4 regions of the Mesobacillus sp. LC4 genome follow, and region 1 is predicted to be linked to each of the others. Evidence: riboswitches for the same ligand, from Rfam matches in the RefSeq annotation. Region 1 holds a riboswitch; each other region holds the start of a gene.
The links. A riboswitch is a leader RNA that binds a small molecule or an ion and turns the genes downstream of it on or off. The one in region 1 is predicted to bind thiamine pyrophosphate.
Positions count from the first base shown of each region.

Region 2: linked by a shared signal. The riboswitch ahead of tenA (thiaminase II) and the one ahead of thiT (energy-coupled thiamine transporter ThiT) in region 1 are both predicted to bind thiamine pyrophosphate.
Region 3: linked by a shared signal. The riboswitch ahead of thiM (hydroxyethylthiazole kinase) and the one ahead of thiT (energy-coupled thiamine transporter ThiT) in region 1 are both predicted to bind thiamine pyrophosphate.
Region 4: linked by a shared signal. The riboswitch ahead of tenA (thiaminase II) and the one ahead of thiT (energy-coupled thiamine transporter ThiT) in region 1 are both predicted to bind thiamine pyrophosphate.

Region 1 is NZ_JBGCUB010000004.1:63,402-68,409, reverse strand. It holds gene AB5I83_RS13675 (FeoB-associated Cys-rich membrane protein) at 1-161, opposite strand, end outside; gene feoB (ferrous iron transport protein B) at 183-2,192, opposite strand; gene AB5I83_RS13665 (FeoA family protein) at 2,192-2,416, opposite strand; gene thiT (energy-coupled thiamine transporter ThiT) at 2,680-3,276, opposite strand; TPP riboswitch at 3,385-3,491, opposite strand; gene AB5I83_RS13655 (histidine kinase N-terminal domain-containing protein) at 3,736-4,866, shown strand; gene AB5I83_RS13650 (dicarboxylate/amino acid:cation symporter) at 4,919-5,008, opposite strand, start outside.
Region 2 is NZ_JBGCUB010000001.1:1,246,997-1,252,004, reverse strand. It holds gene AB5I83_RS06410 (hypothetical protein) at 633-1,067, shown strand; TPP riboswitch at 1,164-1,267, shown strand; gene tenA (thiaminase II) at 1,367-2,056, shown strand; gene AB5I83_RS06400 (aminoglycoside adenylyltransferase domain-containing protein) at 2,248-3,048, shown strand; gene AB5I83_RS06395 (GNAT family N-acetyltransferase) at 3,156-3,560, opposite strand; gene AB5I83_RS06390 (S9 family peptidase) at 4,831-5,008, shown strand, end outside.
Region 3 is NZ_JBGCUB010000003.1:121,655-126,662, forward strand. It holds gene thiW (energy coupling factor transporter S component ThiW) at 1-129, opposite strand, end outside; gene thiE (thiamine phosphate synthase) at 133-783, opposite strand; gene thiD (bifunctional hydroxymethylpyrimidine kinase/phosphomethylpyrimidine kinase) at 756-1,595, opposite strand; gene thiM (hydroxyethylthiazole kinase) at 1,599-2,408, opposite strand; gene AB5I83_RS11485 (hypothetical protein) at 2,480-2,722, shown strand; TPP riboswitch at 2,753-2,862, opposite strand; gene AB5I83_RS11490 (hypothetical protein) at 3,006-3,143, opposite strand; gene pepT (peptidase T) at 3,270-4,502, shown strand; gene liaG (LiaG family protein) at 4,735-5,008, shown strand, end outside.
Region 4 is NZ_JBGCUB010000002.1:710,299-715,306, forward strand. It holds gene AB5I83_RS09775 (energy-coupling factor transporter transmembrane component T family protein) at 1-621, opposite strand, end outside; gene AB5I83_RS09780 (ABC transporter ATP-binding protein) at 605-2,074, opposite strand; gene AB5I83_RS09785 (ECF transporter S component) at 2,089-2,670, opposite strand; gene tenA (thiaminase II) at 2,698-3,387, opposite strand; TPP riboswitch at 3,511-3,619, opposite strand; gene trxB (thioredoxin-disulfide reductase) at 3,965-4,915, shown strand.

The DNA of each region.
Region 1 (5,008 bases):
TATTTGGCCTGCCTTTCCTCACTGACGCTGCAGGTGCTTGAGCAAGAGTTTTTGATGGAGCAGGCAGCGCATTTCCCTTCCTTGGATTTCTTGATGAATCGGTAGAATGCCCAGCCGGCATATCCGAATATGGCTCCGCCTATTATGATGTTTGCGATCATGAATCCTTCCTCCTTCCCTGCTTAGCTTAATCCAAAGAGCATGCCGCCTTGATAAATGGCCAGAGACAACAGATAGGCGATAACCAGTGCATAAAAGATTGAAAAAGCGGTCCAGCGTTTCGAACCGGTTTCCTTGTAAATCGTTGCAGTAGTTGCCAAACAAGGAATGTAAAGCAGGATAAAGACCATGAAGCTGTATGCGGCTAAAGGTGTGTAATGAGCAGCAAGCAAACCTTGCAGACTTGCCTCATCAGGGACGAAGTAAATAATGTTCATCGTTGAAATGATTGATTCTTTTGCAAGAAACCCGGTGAATAAGGATGCACTCGCCTGCCATGTTCCAAAGCCAATAGGAGCGAACAGCGGTGCAAAAATGCCTCCAAGCAGCGCTAGATAGCTATCATCCATGCTGACATTCACGCCTTCCGGACCTGCGTAAGCAAGCAGCCAGATTAGGACAGATCCTGCAAAAATGAAGGTTCCAGCCTTCTTCACAAATCCCTTTCCCTTATCCCATGTGCTTCTCCAAAGCGCTCTTGCCTGAGGAAGCCTGTATGGCGGGAGTTCAATGACGAATACAGAAGTTTCGCCTTTCAAAAGTGTCTCCGAGAATACCTTTGCCAGAATAAGCGCGATCACTACTCCCAATACATACAAACTTAAAACCACAGCTGCTTTATGTTCCAGGAAGAACGCCCCGACAAACAAAGCGTAAACTGGAAGCCTTGCAGAACAGGACATAAGCGGTGTCAACAGGATGGTCATCAGCCTTTCCTTTGGCGTTTCGATAGTCCTTGCTGCCATGATGCCAGGTACATTACAGCCAAATCCGATCATCATCGGAATGAAGGCCTTACCGTTCAAGCCAACCGATTCCATTAAGCGGTCCATGACAAGCGCGACACGGGCCATGTAACCTGAATCCTCCAGCAAGGAGATGAAAAAAAACAATATGAAGATTTGCGGTACGAAGACGAGGACTCCCCCTACCCCTGCTACGATCCCATCAAGAACCAGGTCTTTGATGAATGATGAAGCACCGGCTGCAGACAGTGCTGCTGTGATCCCAGTTGTTACTGGTCCGGACAGAAGTGAATCCAATGCGTCAGACAGCGGGAAGCCAAGCCAGTCAAAGGTAAGCATGAACATCACGTACATCAAGATAAGGAAAATCGGGATGCCCAGGAATTTATTCGTGACGATCATGTCAACCTTCTCAGTCAATGGAACCTTTTTATTATCCGTTCTGGTTGTTGCTGCAGATACTATTTTATCGATTGCTTCACTGCGCTTCCGGTGAATTATCTCGTCAAGTGCTTGTTTGCTACCCGTATTTTGCTGTTCGGCTACAGAAACATGGTGAATCAATGTGTCAATCTCATTCTGCGGCAAAATTGTTGCCAGATAGCTTTTCACATATGGATTTCCTTCAAACAACTGAAGTGCAAGCCAGCGAACCGGGTGTTGTGCTTTTCCGGCCAGTTTGTTCTCAAGCTCCAGGATACCCGCTTCAATCGCTTTACCATAATAAATGAGATTCGCTTTCCCACTGCCTGCGGCTTCGCCAGCCACTATCTGTGCAAGGTCATTACACCCTTTACCTGTCCTTGCAACCACAGGAGCTACTGCTACACCCAATGATTCAGACAGTTTATGAATATCAATTTGAATACCCCTGCTTTTGGCAACATCCAGCATATTCAAGCCAATTATGACTGGTGCGCCATATTCCAATAGCTGCATAGTAAGATGAAGATTTCGCCTTAACTGCGAAGCGTCCAGGATATTCAGAAGTTTTTCAAACGGCTCATTCAAGAAAAAGTTCGTTACGACACCTTCATCTTTTGAAAGTGGATTGAGTGTATATACTCCAGGAAGGTCAATAAGCTGATCCTTGCCATTTTTAAGGAGACCGACTTTCTTTTCGACCGTTACCCCGCTCCAGTTTCCTACATATTCATAGGAACCTGTTAAGTTATTAAACAATGAAGTTTTTCCCGTGTTTGGGTTGCCAATAAGCGCAATGTTCATCATACTCGCTCCACTTCAATCCTTAGCGCTTCCTTTCGGCGAATGCCGATGCACTGCCCGCAGGATTCAACCATGACAGGTCCTCCAAAAGGCAGGATGCATTTCACGCACACTTCAGATCCTTCCGCTATTCCCAAATCAAGCAACCTTCTTCTGACAAATTTATCAGCACTTGCTATATTCATGATCCGGCCTTTTTCACCAGTCTTTAATTTTCCCAGCATAGCCATCACCTTTTTTTAGTTTGTTATTTTTATACTCTCTTTAGCTTTCATATTTTCTAAATGAGAATGATTATCTTTATTTAACCAGTTCAAAGCAACTTCCACTGTGACATTCGTCACTATATAGCAGGGTTTACTCTATATTTCAGGTAAACTCCATACAATTGACAATATTTTTATTGTGAATGATCTCCAATTCACAAATACCCACGCATGTATGTATACACATAAAAAAAGAAGAGCTGTTCAGCTCCCCTTTTCTCTTACATTTTATTGCTTACAGGTGCAGACTTAACCATCCTCGATGGTGCATATCCGATGACAAGTATAATGATGATGGCACTTAGTATCATACTAGGGATCATATATGTGCCATTATAGATAATTGAATATAGCCACGCTGGCTGTCCTTCTGGCGCCCAAACTCCAAAGAAGATCCAGCCGGAAAAGAAATGAGCAATAAAGCGGAGCAGGCTTCCAATAAAGGTACCAGCAATGATAAAGCCAATCCATTTCTTCTTATCGCCATTTTGGATGCTATCCTTAATCTGTCTGGCAAAAATCCCGGCAATCCCAAGTACGGTGAAAGCCACTAAATAATCGATGAATCCCTGTACAGGGTGGTAAATTTGTGAGAAGCCAAGAATGAATTGCAATAGGCCTAACAACAGCCCAGTTATTGCCCCGCCCTTTATTCCCCAACGGAACGCCATCAGGAATACAGGCACCATCGCAATCGATACAGAACCGCCCTGAGGCCAAATTCTTGAAAATAAGAATCCAGAAAATAAATCCAACAAATAAGCCAGTGCGGAAAATACGGCAATTTCCACTATAAAGAGAGTTTGTTTTTGTTTCATATTTTGTTCCTCCTTCTTTTCAGAATGAGGTCCGTTTCTAACACGCCTTTTCTGCTTCAGAAACAAAAAAAGCAATCGGGGGACCGATGTAGGATTCCCAAGATTGCTTTCCTATCGCATCCACATTCCTTCGCTAGCATTAACTAACAGGTTCAAAGGGTAAGAACTCGGCCGCTCACTCTCAGCTGCATTTGGCAGCTCCCCTTGTGGTTATTATTTAGTTTCTACACTATGAATATACTACTTTAAATAAATTATCACAAGTCCTAGGATAAACTTTTCGGTCGATGTCGAACAGATTTGACAAATCTCATCCAGTATTGCTAAAAATATCGGTCTTTTGTCACTTTTTTAGCTATTCGACTCAATTCTGCGGATGTTCTTAATATTCGACAAAGGGTTTTAAGGTTTTTCCTCGAATCTTTAATACCGAAATGAAAAACTGGGGGACTTAATGAAATGCTGCCAATTACGGATAACCGATTGCTTAGCTTCCTGACTAGTGAAAGAAAAAATCTAATAGCCGACTGGACTGTTAAAATAATCGTTTCAGAAGATGATCCATATAAAGAAAAAATAAGCAAAAACGCTGAGAGAATGTATGAAGTCATTCTCTCGGTTTTTTCTAAAACAAGTGAAGAATTGGAAGAGCATATTCAAGAGCTTGCTTTTATGGTAGGTGAAGAACGAGTACGCGCTGACATTAACATTGGCGATTTTGTCTTCAATGTCAATGCCGGACGCTCCGTTGTATACACACATCTCCATAAATTGAATATGGAATGGACTGAGATGCAAGAGGCCATCAATCGGATCAATTACTGTTTTGATACCTTTTTGTATTACGCCGTATCTTATTATAATGAGCAGAAAAACAAAATCATTGAGGAAAAGAACCAATTCATCGATTCAACACATAAAGACAGATTGACGCTTCTCGGCCAAATGACATCTAGCTTCATCCATGAATTCCGCAATCCGTTGACTTCCATCCAGGGCTTCATCCAGCTCTTGAGATCTGAACATCAAGATATGAAGTATCTTGATATCATTTCAAGCGAGCTTGAACAGCTGAACTTCCGGATTTCACAATTCTTGCTGCTATCAAAAAAAGAGTTGATTGGAAAAGAAAAGACTGTTTTCTCATTGAATAAGATGATTGAGGAAGTTTTAAACTTCCTTTATCCCAGTATCCTTGACACGAAAGTCAGGATCATCAAGGAAGTAGCCGAAGATATGGAATTGTACGGTTATGCGGATGAAATCAGGCAGGTTCTCATCAATATCATCTTTAATGCGATTGATGTACTGAGCCAGTACCGTGATGATCCGCAAATCGAAATCAAAGGATTTTTCGTGAATGATACCCATATCAAAATTGAGATTTCAAATAATGGGCCAGTCATTCCTGACCAATTGTTAAAAACGATTTTTGAACCATTCGTTACAACCAAAACACTTGGTACCGGACTTGGACTTTTCGTATGCCGGGAAATCATCGAAAAGCATAAAGGCATACTCGCCTGTTCATCAGAGCCTGAAAAAACGTCATTCATCATGCTTTTGCCTTTAACAAGAATCGAAATCTAATCTAGTAACTGAACAAGGAGATCCCGCCGGAAATGGCGGGGTCTATTCTTTCTTACTCGGAATATTCAAGTGAGCGGTCACCCGCTGCATTTTTCACTGTGCTAGTCTCGTGGCTTAACGCATGCTTTTCCTCAGATTCAGA
Region 2 (5,008 bases), on a different contig from region 1:
TTAACAATAAAACCTATGAACAAATTCGGTATATTCCGCCAATGTCCATATCTTTTAATTTCTGGTTCATTAAAATTTTGTTTCTGTTCGGGGATTATTATGTTTAATCGAGGTGCATACGGGATTCTTAATCCATTTTATTAGCCTGAATCTATCAATTGCTGCATGTCGAAGAATGGGCAAACGAGGAGCTTCGATAGGGGGTATATACTATGACAGCTCATGCAAAAGGTGAAATTTCCGAGGTGAAAAATGCTTCAATTTAAAGACGAGTTTGAAAGAAAAGAAAGAAATTATAAGAAATACCTTTTTTTGTTTGTTATTACTGTTTTAATCCATACATTTATTGATTTTTTCGACTTGGGTATTGAAAATGTTTCTAAATTGCGTGTAGTTATCAGCTTATTATTTTATGGTGTGATCCTTTACTATGCACTGCGCAGGAAGATATGAGCAGAGGTAATGATCAAATTTTTCGTCTGGGTAAATATCATATTACTTATTATCATAATCACTGTTACTGTACTTGGATTTTAGTTCATAAAAGAGATGAACATAAAAAGGTTTCATGAGGTTTCGAAGCTGGTTAGTAAAATTCATAATTCCATTCATCCATTTTAGGAAGTGAAAAGGTGTTTGTTTATTATTTAATGCTCTTTATAGGAACTTTGTTAGTAATCATCGCATTATTTGGTTTTATTGGAATGTTTCGCGAGAAAGCCTACCCTGTATTAAAAATAGGGAAAATCATTTTAAGTCTTATAATGGGTGTTTTAATTCTGACGATTACTATTCCAAGTCTAAAATATGTTGTGATGAAGGAATATGATATCGTCAGTGGAGAATGTGTAATTGAAATAGATTCAGCAGGTCGTTCTTCATTAGCGGACTTTAAAATGCTGAATTCAGAAGAAATCTTTATATTCAGTGATATACCTGACCTTGATGCCTATGGAAGGTCAGTCCCTTATTATTGTGAGGTTACAGTCACAAAAGATCATATGGTTGAAATTGGGTATAAAATTTATGATGTCAAAACAAGAAAGTTAATTTTAACAAGTGAATAGGATTTCACAAATGCCTGAGTGATCTCTGGAATTACTGATCAATGAATTGTTTGACTTTTATGTAAATCAAAGGTAGAGTAATAGTGAATTTAATAGGAAGACCACTAGGGGAGCCATTTTATGGCTGAGACAGGAAGGATCCTGGACCCTTTGAACCTGATCTAGTTCATACTAGCGTAGGAAAGTGGAGTCTGTGCTGGGTAAATATCTATTATTCTGCCGCTCCATTTTTGGAGCGGTTTTTTTGTTGGATCGCTCCATTTAATGTCTTCCTAAAATAACTGATAGGAGGAATATTTATGAGTTTTTCAGCAGAATTGAGAAGAGAAGCAGCACCTATTTTTAATGCCATTTTTGAGCACCCTTTTGTAAAAGGGATTGCCAATGGAGATCTTATGCCCGAACAGTTGGTCCATTATGTTAAGCAGGATTTTGAATATTTGAGTTCTTTTATCCAGATCTACGGAATGGCCATTTCAAAATGTGAGACACGTGAAGATATGGAGATGTTCAATAAACAGATTTCCTTTATTTTGCACAGCGAAGTACACCCTCATAATAACTTTTGCCAGAATGCGGGAGTTTCTTATGATGAGTTACAGGGATATTCTTTAGCACCAGCTGCACATCAGTATATCCGGCATATGAAGAGCGTTGCCCATGAAGGAACATTGGGAGAGATTTTAGCTGTGCTATTGCCTTGCCCATGGACCTATTGGGAAATAGGAAAAAAGTTATTAAATGAAAAAAAGCCAGACAGTATGCATCCTTTCTATGAATGGATTCATTTTTACGGTGACCGCACCGATACGATTACTGAAAAATTCTGCGCTCGTCTGGATGAACTAGCAGAAGAAGCCTCTGAAAAAGAAAAAGAAAAAATGAGGGACCATTTTCTGCTTAGCTGCCAGCTTGAATATATGTTCTGGGACATGGCTTATAAACTGGAAGAATGGCCTGTCCCAATGGAATTAGTGACGGAAGGATAAAATTGAACAAGATGATACGGTGATCGTGTTAAAGGTGAAGATTGAAGACAAGGATTTAGGAAAGTAAGGGTTGTCCAATCAAGAGGTGCTTTTATCGAAGGAGGATAAAGGCACTTTTTGTTGAATTTTAAACAAGGAAAATAAATTTAATTCAACTTTACTAAAGTTTTTTTAAAAAAGGGGTTCTGTAAGTGGTAATTCCTGAAGTTGTCGATAAAGTCATAAAAGATTATATTAACCTATTAAATGAACATCTACCTGGCACCCTCGAAGGATTATATATACATGGTTCCATTGCTTTAGATGCCTACGTTGAAGGTTCTAGTGACATTGACTTTATCACGTTAACAAATCGCCGGTTAACAGTGCAAGATACAGAAGCTTTGTCTCATATTCATAGAACAATTGAGAACAAATATAATAAGCTAGAAATGGATGGAGTATATGCTCTTCGTGAGGATATGGGGAAACTAACCAATAACAATATTGAATTTCCGTACTATAACAATGGCGAACTGGCATTCGGCGATTATTTTAATTTCAATCCGATAACCTGGTGGGTTTTAAGGGAGAAAGGAATAAAGATTTTAGGACCAGAAATAGAGGGATTTCAGCTAGATATTCAGCCTCAAGTACTCACATCTTATGTACTTGAAAACATGAATTCCTACTGGAGAAATAGAGTTCAAATGGCAGAAGCATCTTTTGAACAGTTGATCCAGCTGCCGACACAACAAATTGATTTTGAAATAGAATGGACCGTTCTCGGCTTACTCCGTCAATTTTACACGATTAAGGAAAACGATATCGTTTCCAAGCTGGCCGCTGGTGAATATGGACTTACTCAGCTTCCAGTGGAATGGCATAATATTATCAAAGAAGCTATGAATATACGTAAAGGTGAAAAAGATAAGATTTTCAACTCAGAAAGGGATCGATTGGATCATGCTATAAGGTTCTCAAAATATCTCATTAATCAATGTAATGAATAGTGGAAAACAATCTCCATAAATGTGATACAAATAAAATTCACTCAAAAAAATCAGTCCAATTATTAGGACTGATTTTTTTGAAAGTTTAAACGCACCGAAATAATATCTTAAATTCCAGACTGCTTCTCATAATTCCTTAAAAGCATTCCATTTGCTTTTATCATGCCGAGCTTTTCGTAATAGGGGACTAAGTCATCGTCACAACACAAGTCAATCATATATATTTCAGCAAGTTCTGCCATCATTCGATGGACAAGTTCCTTGCCGATTCCTCTGTTTTTGTACTCAGGCAGCACTTCAAGGAAGGGGATATAGGCAGATAAAACTCCATCACTGACTGCTGTGATGAACCCAACAACTCGATCAGTATCTTTATCGATGGCTAAAACCACTGTGCTACTGTTCTTCAACAATTTTAGATGAGTCTCTGGACTTGGCGGTGTAGGCCACCCATCAAAAAAGCCTACCAGCATTTCAGGTGAAATATCTTCAAGCGAATATTTATATAACATGATTGATCAACTCCCGATTATTTTTTTGGCAGTCGATATGAATTAAAAGTAAAGTAACAAATCAGTGACCCTCCAGACATGATTCAATATTAGTATGATTCAATTTTTATTAGGGAAATCCTCCTGAAAACTTGAGAATTATTTCTCGGGAAAGCGCAGGATTTGACTTTATTTTCAGACTTTGTCGCTTTTTTGGTTATTGTGGCAAAGGGCATTTCTTGGTTCAGAAAGCTTTATTATTATTACCTACAAAGCTGTCCGAAGTAGCCTTAAGTTCAGACAGCTTTTCCCTGATTTCTTTGAAAGCTGTCTGATGTAGCCTTAAGTTCAGAAAGCTTTTCCCTGATTATCTTGAAAGCTGTCTGAAGTAGCTCTAAGTTCGGACAACTTTTCAGTGATTTCCTTGAAAGCTGTCTGAAGTAGCTCTATGTTCGGACAGCTTTCCCCTGATTACCTTGAAAGCTGTCCGAGGTAGACTCGAGTTCGGACAACTTTTCCCTGATTTCCAAGAAAGCTGTCTGAAGTAGACTCAAGTTCGGACAACTTTTCAGTGATTTCCTCAAAAACTGTCTGAAGTGGGCCCGGTTTCGGACAACTTCTCCCTGATTACCTTGAAAGCTGTCTGAAGTAGCCCTAAGTTCGGACAGCTTATCCCTGATATCCTTGAAAGCTGTCTGAAGTAGCTCCAAGTTCGGACAGCTTTACACAGTTTCTCCTCAAAGCTGTCTGAAGTAGGCCCAAGTACGGACAACTTTTCTTTGATTCTCTCGAAAGCTGTCTGAAGTAGCTCTAAGTACGGACAACTTTTCCCTGAATCCCTTGAAAGCTGTCTGAAGTAGCTCCAAGTTCGGACAGCTTTACACAGTTTCTCCTCAAAGCTGTCTGAAGTAGGCCCAAGTACGGACAACTTTTCTTTGATTCTCTCGAAAGCTGTCTGAAGTAGGCCCAAGTACGGACAACTTTCCCCTGATTACCTTGAAAGCTGTCTGAAGTAGCTCTAAGTTCGGACAACTTTTCCACGATTTCCTCGAAAACTGTCCGAAGTAGCTTCAAGTTCGGACAACTTTCCCTTGTTTACCTTGAAAGCTGTCCGAAGTAGCCACTAGTTCGCACAATTATACATGGAATACCATTAAAGTGACCTAACACACTCCCTGAAACGCAACTTTTGTCGTAAGTGTCTCCATCTTTTGGCTGGACATTTTGCCCTATATCTGTTTAAGTTTTCAGTATAGATAGAAATTTCAAAAAAGAATAGGGGTTGGGGAATGTGATCAGTTTTAAAAAGCCGGATGTAAAGAATTTTTATCGAACGTTTAATATTCAATCTTTTACGCTAAGTCCGGACGAGAAACAATTGGTTTTCAGCACCAATTTAACTGGGAAATACAATTTATGGGCGATGGATTTGCCGAACCAATATCCATATCCGCTGACTTTCATTGACC
Region 3 (5,008 bases), on a different contig from region 1:
CAAAACATTGATAAAATGCTGCACCGGAAACACCTTGACGATTCCGAGCGGGATGAATAACATATGGCTTGTCAATGTACCTATCGCCATCATCATGGCGGTGAGGGTAAGCTTTTGTGTCTGTCTCATTTTCTACCTCCGCAGTACTTTCTCTTTAAGTCTGACTGCTGCTTCTTTGACATCTTCAGCTTGGCTGATCGCTGTGATCACAGAAACTCCATCTGCACCGGCAGCCATTACGGCTCCTGTATTATCCGCATTGATACCGCCGATCCCGACAATCGGTACGCCAAAGTCTTTTAGCTGCTCTAGAAATACTGTTCCCTGCACTGCTCTTGTATCCTTCTTTGTTGCCGTTGGAAAAATCGGCCCAACCCCAAAATAATCCGCACCTGCAAGCTTTGCCTTTTCAGCTTCCTCCAGATTGTGTACAGAAACTCCAAGTATCTTATTTCCAATTTTTCCGCGGACCTGAGCAGTGTCCTCATCCTCCTGGCCGATATGAACACCATCCGCATCAAGCTCGAGGGCCAGTTCAAGATCATCGTTCACAATGAAGGGAATGCCATTGTCCAGGCAGAGTCTTTGTAAATTCTTGCCCAGCTCCAGCTTTTCAATTTTCTCTAGACAGCCTTCTCCTTTTTCACGGTACTGAAAAATCGTGATGCCCCCGCGAATCGCTTCTTCAAGCACTTTAACAGGATCCTTAAAACAATTCGTGCTGCCAGCAATAAAATAAAGCTTCAGCATGCTTCTCATTTGTTCAGGACTGATTCTTGCCATGAGCTGACCCCACTTTCCTTTTTCATATTGTAGGCCCAATGGTTGGTAGGTCCATGTCCATTCCCGATAGGCAGCGGGTTGGCGATGGCAGCCTGGATGAAATCCTTCGCCACAGAAACTCCTTCTTGGACCGAAGCCCCTTTCGCCAGCTGTGCCGTAATCGCAGCGGAAAAAGTACAACCTGTACCATGGGTGTTTTTCGTACTGATTCTTGGAGAGGAAAAAAAGGTGAAATCCCTGCCGTCGAACAGGACATCAACAGATTGAACCGCCTCCTCATCATGTCCGCCTTTTATCACCACATTTTTCGCGCCAAGCTCATGGATCCGCTTTGCGGCTTCTTTTTTCTCATCCATGCTGTTAATTGACATGCCTATTAAAACTTCAGCTTCAGGAATGTTCGGAGTGATGATGAGGCAAAGCGGGAGCAAATCTTTTTTCAAGGCTGAAACCGCCTCCTGCTGAAGCAACGAGGCTCCGCCTTTCGCAATCATGACCGGATCGATTACGACCTTTTCCCAGCCGAACTGTTTTATTTTTTCCGCGACAGCTTCGATGATTTCCGCGTTAAAAAGCATCCCTGTCTTTATGGCATCGGTCCCAATGTCCTCTCCAACAGATTGGATTTGTTTCGCCACAGCCTCTGCGGTCATTGGAAAAACTTCTTGCACACCCAGAGTGTTTTGCGCTGTTACTGCTGTCAATGCGGACATTCCGTATACACCCAGCTCCTGGAACGTTTTCAGGTCTGCCTGGATTCCGGCTCCGCCTCCGCTGTCCGATCCTGCGATTGTCAATGCTTTTTTCATCATCAATTACCTCCTTTTGTAAAAAGAACTTCTATTAAAGATTTCCTCAGTATCCAAGTGGTACAGCTGGTTCAGGAGCTCCATTTGAAAACTTCCCGGTCCAAGCATGCCGCTTTTATCAGCGGCAGCCTCTGCTGCTACTCCATAAATGGTCAGTGCAGCAGTTGCTGCTTTGAGAAAATCCTTTTCAACTGCTGTGAATGCCCCAATAACTGATGTCAGCAGACATCCAGTGCCCGTCACCTTCGTAAGGATGGGGTGACCATTGCGGACGACAAACGTTGATTTCCCGTCTGTAATAACATCTTCTTTCCCTGTCAAAGCCACAATCGTGTTCAATTTTTGAGCAGCGGATTCAGCCAGTTCGATTACATCCCCATCTGATTCTCCGGCATCAACGCCTCGTATGCTCCAGGTTTCACCGGCAACATTCGCTATTTCCGCAGCATTTCCCCTGATAATCGAAATCTCTAATTCTTGCATCAGCCTTCTTGCTGTTTCGGTCCGATAAGCAGTCGCCCCGGCGCCCACCGGATCAAGAATGACTGGTACTCCATGTTTATTTGCGGCACTCCCTGCAAGCAGCATCGACTCTACAACTTCCGGGCGCAATGTTCCGATGTTCAGTACAAGGCTCCCCGCCATGCCTGCCATTTCGGCAACTTCCTCGTGTGCATAGGCCATCACGGGAGATGCGCCTAACGCCAGCAGTCCATTAGCCGTAAAATTGGTGACCACAACATTGGTGATATTATGTACAAGCGGATTCTCCCTCCTGACTTTTTCTAGCAAGCCAGCAATCTCTCTTTTTTCCATCCTGATCCCTCCTTGAAAAATAAAAGCGCAAGCGCCTTGGTCAGCCCCGACAAGCGCTGGAGGGCCGACCGGTGAAGTCGTTCTTTGACTTCATTGGCCGGACCGAAATCGAAATGTATAGCCGACTGCCCAGAAACGCAGAAACTGGAGACTCCGACAAAGAAGCGCTTTTTGCTTCTGTCGGCGGAGTTGAAGTTTCGGAGTTTCTAGGAGGCGACACTAGACAAGCGACTCGAGGGGCTAGGCGCTGGAGCTGGACAATTCTCGAAGTAGAATACACTTCGTTACCTCAAAATAAAAAGCCAGATCCATAAATGGACCTGGCTTAAAAGCAAAGTAAGAAAACTTCTCTCACACTACTTTCCTACGCTGGTATTACCCAGATCAGGTCCGAAGGGTTAAAAGACTTAGTGTCTTCCTCTCAGCCCGCAGCAGGGCACCCCTAGTAGTACATCAATATTCATTTGTCTTTATCCTAGCCTTAACTCTTATATATGTAAAGTGAAAAGTACATATTCAGCCATTTTTCCAGTCTGATTGATTTCAGGGAAGCTTGAGATATTTTTGATTGTGATTGGCTCTTTGACATAAACAGGATCAATCTTCTTTCTTTTTCCCTTCGGCAAGGTCATCGAATGGAGTATAGTTATTGCTTGGCATTTTTCCTGACCGTATCATTTTAAAAATCGAATAAAACACCACAAACAGCACAATAGCCGTGAACACATAACCCAAATTTCCCATCCTCCTTTTCTATATATTATACTCACAAAAAATGGAATTTTCATTCTTTTTAAAATGGTGTTCCCGTCGATCTATGCTAATATGAAAATATACATAGTAAATAGGAGATGACAGGAAATGAAAAACGAGATTATTGAAAGATTCACCTCTTATGTAAAAGTGGATACTCAATCGAATGAAGACAGTGAAACCACCCCATCGACAGCTGGACAACTAACGCTTGCCAATATGCTGGTCGAAGAGTTGAAAACAATCGGCATGGAGGAAGTCAGTATTGACGACCATGGTTATGTGATGGCCACCCTTCCTGCCAATACAGATAAGAATGTGCCAACGATCGGCTTCCTCGCTCATGTTGATACAGCAACTGATTTTACCGGAAAAAATGTAAATCCACAGATTGTTGAAAACTTCGATGGCAATCAGATTGTCCTGAACAAGGAACAGAATATCATCCTGTCACCTGCTGATTTTCCAGAGCTGCCTCAGTATAAAGGACATACCCTGATCACCACTGACGGAACGACGCTGCTTGGAGCTGACAATAAAGCTGGAATCGCCGAAATCATGACAGCGATGGCTTATTTGATTCAGCATCCGGAAATCAAGCATGGTAAGATCCGTGTTGCATTCACACCAGATGAGGAAATTGGCAGAGGCCCTCATAAGTTCGATGTGGAAGCTTTCAATGCGAAGTTCGCTTATACTATCGATGGCGGCCCGCTAGGCGAGCTGGAGTATGAAAGCTTTAATGCAGCAAGCGCGAAGGTGACTTTTAAAGGCAAGAACGTCCACCCGGGAACAGCAAAAGGAAAAATGGTGAACTCAGCCAAAATCGCAATGGAATTCAACAGCAAGCTTCCTGCAGAAGAAGCACCGGAACACACCGAGGGATATGAAGGCTTTTTCCATCTTAGCTCGATCAACGGTGATGTCGAGGAAACAACGCTTCACTATATCATCCGAGATTTTGACGGTGACAGCTTCCAGGCACGCAAGGACTTGATGCAGAAGATCACCAATGAATTGAGACTGACTTATGGCGAGACCCGCATTGAGCTTGAAATGAGTGACCAGTATTACAATATGAAGGATAAAATCGAACCGGTGAAGGAAATTGTCGATATCGCCTATGAAGCAATGGAAAACAACGGCATCAAGCCAATCGTCAAACCGATACGCGGCGGTACAGACGGTTCCCAGCTAAGCTATATGGGACTGCCAACACCGAATATTTTTACAGGCGGAGAAAACTTTCACGGAAGGTTCGAATATATCTCAGTTGATAATATGGTGAAATCAGTAGAAACCATTGTAGAAATAGCTAAACTTTTTGAAGCAAAGGTCTAGCCTTAACTCAACCAGAAGCCAGATTCCCAAACCGTACGGAATCTGGCTTCTTTGTTCATGCTCATTTGGCTTTCTTAAACTAATTTTTTCTGAAGTCTTTCTCGAAAAGAGAAGCGGCCTATTCTAAAATACGCCTCAGGTCCTATCGAGATTTAAATCGGAGGTGCATTGGGGTTCAGAGCGAATCCCCTTATTCTGGTTATAGAAGGAAACTTGAGAGGAGTTTTTATCAATGAAACGGATTTTGGTTATTTTCCTGGTGATTACCGGGGCCTATATTGGATGGAATTATATGTTCGATGGGAGCGGATTGAACTTTGCACAGGCGGAAGATGCTGTGAAGGTAACAAATGATACCGATAAAATCAGTATTGATGTATCAAGCGTCGAGACGGTGATTGTGCCAGATGAGCGCGATGATGTCCGCGCCGAGTTGGAGGGCGAAGGAACGGTCAAAGTTCAGGAACACGGTGATGAAATAAAGGTTTCTGTTAAACGGAAAGGCT
Region 4 (5,008 bases), on a different contig from region 1:
GATTCTGTATGCGCGGCGTATGCTTTGGGAAAGCAGGGGAATGGAATAGCCTTTGATGGATGTTAAAATTCCTCCAACCGTATAGGTATTCTGGATTCCTCTGACCGTCCTCGCATATCTGATGGTGGCTGCCTCTTCAATCATGATTGGGATCAACCGGATGCCTGCCATGAAGCTGTATGCATATTTTGGGTTCAGCTTCAGCTGCTGCATCAAGGAGTAGAACAGCAGGACCGGACTGGTCGTCAGCGCGAAGGTGAGTCCAAGCATCGCATAGACGAGTGCCCTGAAACCCAGGTGTATTCCCCTAAAAAGACTTTCCTGTGTGATATGGATCAAGCCCCATTTAAATAGGGTCAACTCTCCCTTTCCGAACAAGATCATCGACGAAGAAGTCGAAAGGAAAATCAGCAGAAACGGAATAGAGAATAGCAGAATTCGCTTGAAAGGATGACTTGTAAAAAAGAGAAACAATAGTGCAGGTCCCAAAGTGAAGAGGATCATCACGTTCAGGTTATGGATGAACAGGACAGCAAAAAACAGGCATGCGACTCCCAATAGTTTCACGCTGGGGTTGATTTTATGAAGCCAGGTCACTTTATTGTCAAATTGAATATGCATGGCTGGCCTCCGCTGAAATTGCCTTTTCTTCTATCTCTTTGTCGTACGGCACCACTTCACCGTCAATGATATCCCATATCTTTGTAGCAAAGTGCTCGATTATGTTCTTATCATGGGTGGCCATGATAATGATGTGCCCGCTTTTTCGGTAACTTTCTAAAAGTTCAAGCAGGGCAAATGTATTTTTTGAATCCTGGCCAAAAGTCGGTTCATCAAGAAGAAGGATGGCAGGATTCTGGGCAACGGCTGTCGCAACGCTAAGGCGGCGCTTTTGGCCCATCGATAACTGGTATGGATGAAGACTTTTTTGGCCTGAGAGATTGAACAGCATCAACAGCTCGGTAACCTTTTTCTCAATGGTTTCTTGTTCATCTTGTTTTTGCCGGAAAGTAAACGCGAGCTCCTCAAAAACTGTATTCGCAACGAATTGAAGTTCAGGATTTTGAAAAACAAAACCAGCTTCACTGGAAATGTCTTTATTACGCCGAATATTCCGTCCGTTTACTTGATAGGTCCCTTCCGTTTTCAGCAGTTGGATGAGCGACAAAAGCAAGGTACTTTTGCCGGCTCCATTTTTGCCAGCTACCGCAATCCAGTCGCCAGACTTCGCTTCAGCATGCTTGATCTTGATTTTGGTTTCTTTATGACGGAAACCTATAAAGTTTTCTAAAAATACTTCCTTCTTAAGTTGGAAATCTGGCTTGCTTGAAACGGATGAAGGTGCTCTGTACTGATCCCATACTCCCGGGAACCAGATTCCATTTTTCGAAAATTCATTTCTGCAGGAAACAAAAACGGACTCGGGGTTGCCATCGGCAATAATGGTTCCTGCTGCATCAAACACAATGATCCGGTCAATAAAGTCGATAACGTGTTCAATCTTATGCTCTACGATAATCACTGTCTTATCAGTGGATATGTTTTTTACCGTTTCCCAGATCATCTCTGTCCCTTCTGGATCGAGCATCGCGGTAGGCTCGTCAAAGAACAGGACCTCTGGATCAAGGGCAAGAACAGATGCAATGGCCAACCGCTGTTTCATACCACCGGAAAAGGTATTGATCCTGGAATGGTGGTCCTTAAGATCAAGACCTACAAGCGACAAAAGTTCGTCAATCCTTTTGGGCATTTGTTCTCTGGGGACATTCAGGTTTTCCAATACAAAAGCAATTTCCTCATCCGCATATGGCATACAAAACTGGGTGTCTGGATCCTGGAAGACAAACCCCCAGGATTCAGGATGAATACTGCTTTCGAATTTAATCGGCACATCAACGGAATTTGGGATCAGCCCCGAAAGTGCCTGTAACAGAGTCGACTTGCCACATCCTGAAGGACCAAGCAGGAGCACTTTTTCTCCTTTTTTAAATGATATGGATAGGTCCTTGAAGAGAAGGTCTTTCGTGCCAGGAAACTTCAATCTCAGCTTTTTAAATGAAGATATTATTGGCATCCAATCACCCCTGTTTATTGGTTCAAAGAATCAAAGTCATCTTGAGAAGCTGGTCTAAGGATATTTGCAACTCCTGTCCGCTCCAGCGCTTTTGCAATCCCCAGTGCCAGCAGGCCGGAGAATAGAATGGACCCTGCAGTCCTCATGGCAATTAATAATGCAAGGTTCCACGCGGCCAGGTCTTCGATATACCCTTTGTAAAAGTCCATCATCAGTGAGCCTGCGCATGCTGCAATACTGGCAAGGCTGACAACAATCACTCCAGAACGTTTATAGCCAAAAGCCATCAAAACCAGCTCCGCAAACAATCCCTGGACAAAGCCGTAGATCAATACCTCAAGTCCAAATTCAGAACCCATCAGGAATTCCCCGGATGAAGCGGCTACCTCGGCCAGAAGAGCAACGCCAGGTTTTCGGATAACCAGGAAAGCGACTATTGCAGCGATGAACCACATTCCATAGATGAATTGATCTAGATGGAGCCCTAGCGGCTTGAGCGCGTAGTATAGTGGCCCCCAAATTTTATAGATAATCCCGAACGCAATTGAAATAACGACAGTAACTAAAATATCTGTCAGTTTTAATCCTTTTGACATTTTTCATCTCCCCTTCTGTTCTCCAGCTTACTGGACGATTGTTTTTTCGTTGTTTACCGACCAGCCTTCAAGTGTCCAGGCCATTTCCCAGAACCTAAGCTCGTAATGGCTGCTGTAGATAAAATGCTGCTTCATTCTTTCTCTTTCTTTATCGGAAGCACTTTCGGCAATGGCATCAAGGAGGGTGAGCTGCTCGTTTACAAGCTCGCTGAACCAATCGCTTCCGTACGCAGCGATCCATTCCTGGTAAATAGGAGTTGCAGGTGATGCATGCTTCAGCTGTTCTCCAATTTCGTAATAAATCCAGTAGCAGGGAAGGATGGCGGCAATGATTTCCCCAAGGCTGCCGGAAGCAGCTACACGGTAAAGATGGGAGGTATACGCATAGGCTGTAGGCGCCGGGCTGAAGTTTTCAAGTTCTTCCTTAGTGACACCGAGCTGACCTATGAATTGTTCATGCAAGCCAAGCTCAGCCTGGTATGTACCCTGCGCATGGGCCGCCATTTTTGCTGTGGTTGATAATTCCTCGGCTCTTGATGCGGCAATGGCCTGGATGCGGGCAAAATGGGAAAGGTAGTAAGAATCCTGCAAGACATAATAACGGAAGTTTTCAAGCGGTAAAGCTCCCTTTGCGATTCCTTGCACGAATGGATGGTCCAAGTTTGCTTCCCAAATTTCCCTTGCTTCTTGACGGATCAACTGTGTAAAAGTAGACATAACAACCTCCTGATAAGTAATTTTTCAACATCCTTATGGTGAAGAATGCTGTTTTTTTCCAATAAAAAAGCCACTTTCTGCAGGCAGAAAGTGGCTGTATTGGCAGCAAGATAAAAGCATGATGCTCCAGATACTCCACTTCCCTACGCTGGTATGATCCAGATCAGGTTCAAAGGGTCTTAAAGTTTCACTTTAATCTCAGCCTTAACGAAAGGCTCCCCTAGCGGTAAAACAATTCTATTATTAATCTTATTTTCTGTAAATTATCATATCATCCTTCACAAAATTGTCAATATTGAAGCTGGCATCAAAATTCACAAATAAGGTCTTGCATAACAAGAAGGGATGATTCGTTGGATTTTTGGGTAGAAGTTTGTACTATTTAGCAATAAGACGTGATTTATGAATTTTGTATACATTAAAGGGTATAAGAAGAAGTGTATGTCAATTCCGTGAACTTAAGCATATTTTTGGACTATGGTACAGTTGTTTTATAGGATATGTTTAGGCAGGAAATACTAATTATGGTATGAAACCGAAATTTAACGGATTATGATATTCAAAGGAGTTGTACACCATGTCAGAAGAGAAAATTTATGACGTCATTATCATCGGAGCTGGACCAGCTGGGATGACGGCTGCTGTTTATACATCACGTGCGAACTTGTCTACATTGATGCTAGAGCGCGGGGTGCCAGGCGGACAAATGGCCAATACAGAAGAAGTGGAAAACTACCCGGGATTTGACCACATTCTTGGACCTGAGCTTTCGACGAAAATGTTCGACCACGCGAAAAAGTTCGGTGCGGAATATGCTTACGGCGATGTAAAAGAAGTCATCGACGGCAAAGAATATAAAACAATCAAGGCTGGCAACAAGGAATACAAAGCGCGCTCCATCATCATCTCTGCAGGAGCGGAGTACAAAAAGCTTGGCGTTCCTGGCGAGCAGGAGTTAGGCGGCCGCGGTGTATCTTACTGTGCGGTTTGTGATGGCGCATTTTTCAAAAATAAAGAACTTGTTGTGGTCGGCGGCGGAGACTCAGCGGTAGAAGAAGGCGTGTACTTGACTCGCTTCGCTTCAAAAGTGACAATCGTTCACCGCCGTGACGAGCTTCGTGCCCAAAAAATCCTTCAGGACCGTGCATTTGCCAATGACAAGATTGATTTTATCTGGAATCATACAGTCAAGCAGATCAACGATAAAGATGGCAAGGTCGGCAGCGTAACCCTTGTTTCAACACAGGATGGCGCTGAGCAGGAATTCGCGGCAGATGGCGTGTTCATCTACATCGGAATGGTTCCTTTGACAAAGCCATTCGAAAGCCTCGGCATCACGAACAGCAATGGCTATATCGAAACGAACGAACAGATGGAAACGAAAGTGCCTGGAATCTTCGCGGCTGGCGACATTCGTGAAAAAACACTACGCCAGATCGTTACAGCTACAGGCGATGGCAGTATCGCGGCGCAAAACGCACAGCACTATGTAGAAGAATTGGTTGAAGAATTGAAAGCAAACGCATAATATAGACGCCAAACCCGCTGGATTACATCAGCGGGTTTTTTCCAAGCTTATGGTAAAAACAGCATGTCTCGGCATAAATTAACAAAACGTAAT